DNA from 2 places in the Xenorhabdus poinarii G6 genome. Region 1 is predicted to be linked to the other one. Evidence: predicted binding sites of a transcription regulator. Region 1 holds the regulator's gene; the other holds the start of a gene.
What was found. Region 1 encodes PurR, which represses purine synthesis genes. Its sites were predicted from a motif close to CANGCAAACGTTTGCNTG; they were not measured.
Positions count from the first base shown of each region.

Region 2: a site for PurR is predicted at 1,000-1,017, ahead of gcvT (glycine cleavage system aminomethyltransferase GcvT). Genes of this name have one in related genera too.

Region 1 covers NZ_FO704551.1:1,537,369-1,539,579, reverse strand. Annotated here, with positions in the region: gene sodB (superoxide dismutase [Fe]) at 1-216, shown strand, start outside; gene purR (HTH-type transcriptional repressor PurR) at 788-1,813, shown strand; gene punR (DNA-binding transcriptional activator PunR) at 1,817-2,211, opposite strand, start outside.
Region 2 covers NZ_FO704551.1:764,330-766,540, reverse strand. Annotated here, with positions in the region: gene gcvT (glycine cleavage system aminomethyltransferase GcvT) at 1-913, opposite strand, end outside; gene ubiI (FAD-dependent 2-octaprenylphenol hydroxylase) at 1,268-2,211, opposite strand, start outside.

The DNA.
Region 1 (2,211 bases):
GGTTGGACTTGGTTAGTCAAAAAAACGGATGGCACTTTGGCTATCGTTAACACATCTAATGCCGCAACCCCATTGACGAGTAATGATAAACCTGTGCTGACCGTTGATGTCTGGGAGCACGCATATTACATCGATTACCGGAATGCACGGCCTCAATATCTGGAGCACTTCTGGGCATTGGTTAACTGGAAATTTGTTGAAGAAAACTTAGCTTAATTAAGCTTAGTGTTCACGCCAGTTTGAAATAACAAGGGCGGTTTTCTTTCATTTACTGAGTAACGCATACTGAAAGACCGCCCTTAAAGTCACAGATCATTAAAATAATGAGCGTGACAAATTCGTCTTTTAGATCTTTGATCAAATCAGGCAGAGGCTTCCCAGAAACACAATCATGATTAATGCGCTACCGGCCGCCAACAATCCCAACTTCAGATCTGTACTCATAGAATATCCTCTGTATAAAATTAAGACCCCCTAACACCCTAAATTTTAAGTGGTCATTCACCGTTTTACCTAAAAAGCAGACTGCAATATTTCATTCATACTCTTTATAGCATCGATTATTACTTCCACTTTTGAGCTAGATCAGACAAAATTCACGGTTCATCGCTAACTTATTGCCAACCATCACCCTATATATAAATATGTTGGCAATTGATTAACAAATATCTATACCTGATAAATTTCAAGTTACAGGGGAATGCTAGCTAATGCAGTCAACCAAACGGAAATTTGAAAGATAAAGGGTGTACAAATTTAGACCATAAGGTCAGGAGTTCTTTTTATCATGGCAACGATCAAAGATGTGGCCAAACACGCTGGTGTTTCAACCACAACCGTATCCCATGTTATCAATAAAACCCGTTTCGTCGCCGAAGATACCAAAGCTGCTGTTTGGGCGGCTATTAAGGAACTGAATTATTCGCCCAGTGCTGTTGCCCGTAGTTTAAAAGTCAACCACACCAAATCGATCGGGTTACTGGCCACATCCAGTGAGGCACCTTATTTTGCTGAGATCATAGAATCGGTTGAAAATAGCTGCTATAGCAAAGGCTATACACTGATTTTATGTAATTCTCATAACAACCTTGATAAACAAAAAGCCTATCTCGCAATGCTGGCACAAAAGCGCGTCGATGGTTTGCTGGTCATGTGTTCAGAATACCCTGAACAACTTTTAGGTATGCTAGAAGACTATCGTAATATTCCGATGGTGGTTATGGATTGGGGAGAGTCCAAAGGGGATTTCACCGATGCAATTATTGATAACGCCTTTCACGGTGGTTACCTGGCTGGCCGTTATCTTATTGAACGTGGCCACCGTGAAATTGCCTCCATTTCCGGACCGTTAGCCAGGAATACCGGAGGGGGACGCCACCACGGTTTTCTCAAGGCATTGAAAGAGGCCAACATTGCTATTCGAGATGAGTGGATTGTTCAAGGTGATTTTGAACCTGAATCCGGTTATCAGGCCATGTATAAGATCCTTAATCAGAAACATCGCCCAACCGCCGTTTTCTGTGGCGGCGACGTGATGGCAATGGGCGCAATTTGTGCTGCCGATGAGTTAGGATTGCGCGTTCCGCAAGACATTTCAATTATCGGTTACGACAATATTCGTAATGCCCGCTATTTCACGCCAGCATTAACAACCATTCATCAACCCAAAGAACGTTTAGGGCAAATGGCATTTTCGATGTTATTGGACAGAATCGTCAATAAACGTGAGGATGCACAAACTATCGAAGTCCATCCACGCCTCGTTGAACGACGCTCGGTGGCGGATGGACCTTTTATCGATTATCGCCGCTGACAGTTAACTTTCTTGCAGCCATTCAGCATTCAGCGTATTGCTATCCCCCAGGTAATCGAGTAACCAGCTTAATGCCGGAGAATGGCTTTTTTGCAACCATGTCAAGCAGCATGGACTATCAGGCAATGGTTGTTCAAGTTCGAGTGTCGTCAGCTTGCCCTTACGGATCAGCGGTAACGCCCGATGCTTGGGAACCATTCCTACACACAGTCCATCCATGAGGCAACTCAGCCCTGCATCCCAATCCGGAACAATCAACCTCCGTTGATTATCTAAAGCCCATGTATTACGTTTAGGCAAGCTGCGCGAAGTATCCTCAAGGCATAAACTGGGATAAGGCCGCATTTGATCATCATTCAATTTTCCGGATATTGCCGCCAATTCATGGCCGGGGCTGA
Region 2 (2,211 bases), 770 kb from region 1:
CGGAACCATCCGTGAAACTGACCGCTAATCCACCACGTAACACGCCTTTCTCACGCATCACCAATCCAACCAATTGTTCAGTGCCGCTCTCACGTTGCTGCTCCAAAATCTCACGGCCAATGAACTGGCGATCTTCCGGTTTCCAGGCAATGGTCCATGCCATATTCGCGGCCAGTGGTGAAATAGTTTCATCCATTTCCTGACCATAAAGATTCATACCGGCTTCAAGACGCAATGTATCACGCGCACCCAAGCCAGCCGGTTTCACGCCTGCGGCCAACAACTGTTGCCAAAAATCGGCCGCGTGTTCTTTAGGTAATGCAATTTCATAACCGGCTTCACCGGTATAACCTGTCGTTGCAATAAATAAATTGCCGGCCTGCACACCAAAGAAAGGTTTCATGCCAATGATTGTTTGCTTCTGTTCATCACTGAGCAGCGATTGGACTTTAGCGTGTGCATTGGGTCCCTGAACGGCAATCAGCGCCAAATCATCACGCACTGTAATCTGAACGTCATATTTTTCAGCGTGTTGGTTAATCCATGCTAAGTCTTTCTCACGAGTCGCCGAGTTAACAACCATGCGATAAGCGTGTTCGGTGAAGAAGTAGACAATCAGGTCATCAATGACGCCACCAGAAGCATTTAACATGCCGGTATAAAGTGCCTTGCCCGGCTCGGTCAGTTTGGCAATGTCATTGGCCAGAAGATAGCGGAGAAAATCACGACAACCTGTCCCCTGTAGATCCACAATTGTCATGTGGGAAACGTCGAACATACCAGCATCAGTACGCACTGTATGATGCTCGTCAATTTGTGAACCATAATGCAGAGGCATCATCCAGCCGTGAAAATCGACCATGCGAGCCCCGCATGCCAGATGTTGATCGTATAGTGGGGTGTGTTTTGACATTATTTCCCTCTTTCCATTCTTGACATGAAAAATATACGGCGCATTAACCGGCAGAGGTTGGATCAGGAAGCAAAGAAGCGGTTAATCACGCAAACGATACCTTGGGAGCAGACGTTATCACTGAAACAAGAAATGAACCATAAAATAAATTAGCGGCATAATAGCCAGAAACCGAAAAAGCGCCTATCACCACACGGAATTTTTGTCTAATTTATTACAACAATGCAATAGAAAAGTTTAAAAAATGTCAAAAGAAAATATTTTTTGATTAAAAAAAGGCGAAAGCATGAAGTAAAACTATCCAACATACTTTAACCTAATATGAGAAAAACTAATTCTAAATAATGGGCTAAATTAGATTTTTTCAACCGAAGAGCGCTGAGAAATCAGCCAGTCAGGAAGGTCATTGAGTCCCATCGCGTGGCGAAGCAACAGTGGCTTCATTCCCGGTAAGTGATCAGCCAGTGTTAATCCAATACCCCGCAACAACTTTTTAGCCGGGTGAGTGCCCTCAAATAGCTGGCGGAAACTTTGCATACCTGCGAGCATGATCGCAGCACTGTGTTTGCGACGACGTTCATAACGCCCCAAATAGAGATATTGACCGATGTCTTTTCCTTCCTGATGCAAACGAATCAATTCACTTATCAGCTCAGCCACATCCATGAAGCCAAGATTAACCCCCTGACCAGCTAAGGGATGGATAGTGTGAGCCGCATCCCCCAATAATGCTAATCGATGTGCAGCAAAATGACGGGCGTAACGCCCCATCAAGGGAATAGTTTGTCTGTCACTGATCAATTCACATTGACCAAGACGCATATCAAATGTCGCACCCAGTTGTCGATTAAACCCTTTTGCTTCCATCGACTTGCGCTGCTGTGCAGCATCAGCCGGCAATGACCAAACAATCGAACAAAGGTGAGGATCGGACAGGGGCAGGAAAGCCAGTATGCCATCACCATGAAAAACCTGACGCGCAATGTTGCCATGCGGTATCTCAGTACGAATTGTCGCGACCAGCGCATGGTGTTCATAATCCCAAAAAGTCAGCGGAATATCAGCATGTTGACGCAACCAGGAATGAGCGCCATCAGCACCAACAACCAAACGTGAAGTCAGCATATTTCCGTCAGATAAAGTGATGAAGGCCTCGTTTTCTCCCCAGGCAACATGCTGAAGAGAGGCTGGCGTAAAAATCATGACATCAGGTAAGCTTTCTGCGCGTTGCCAAAGCGCTTTCCGAATCACAGCGTTTTCGATGATATGCCCCAAGTGTGTCAGGCCATTGTCCGCTG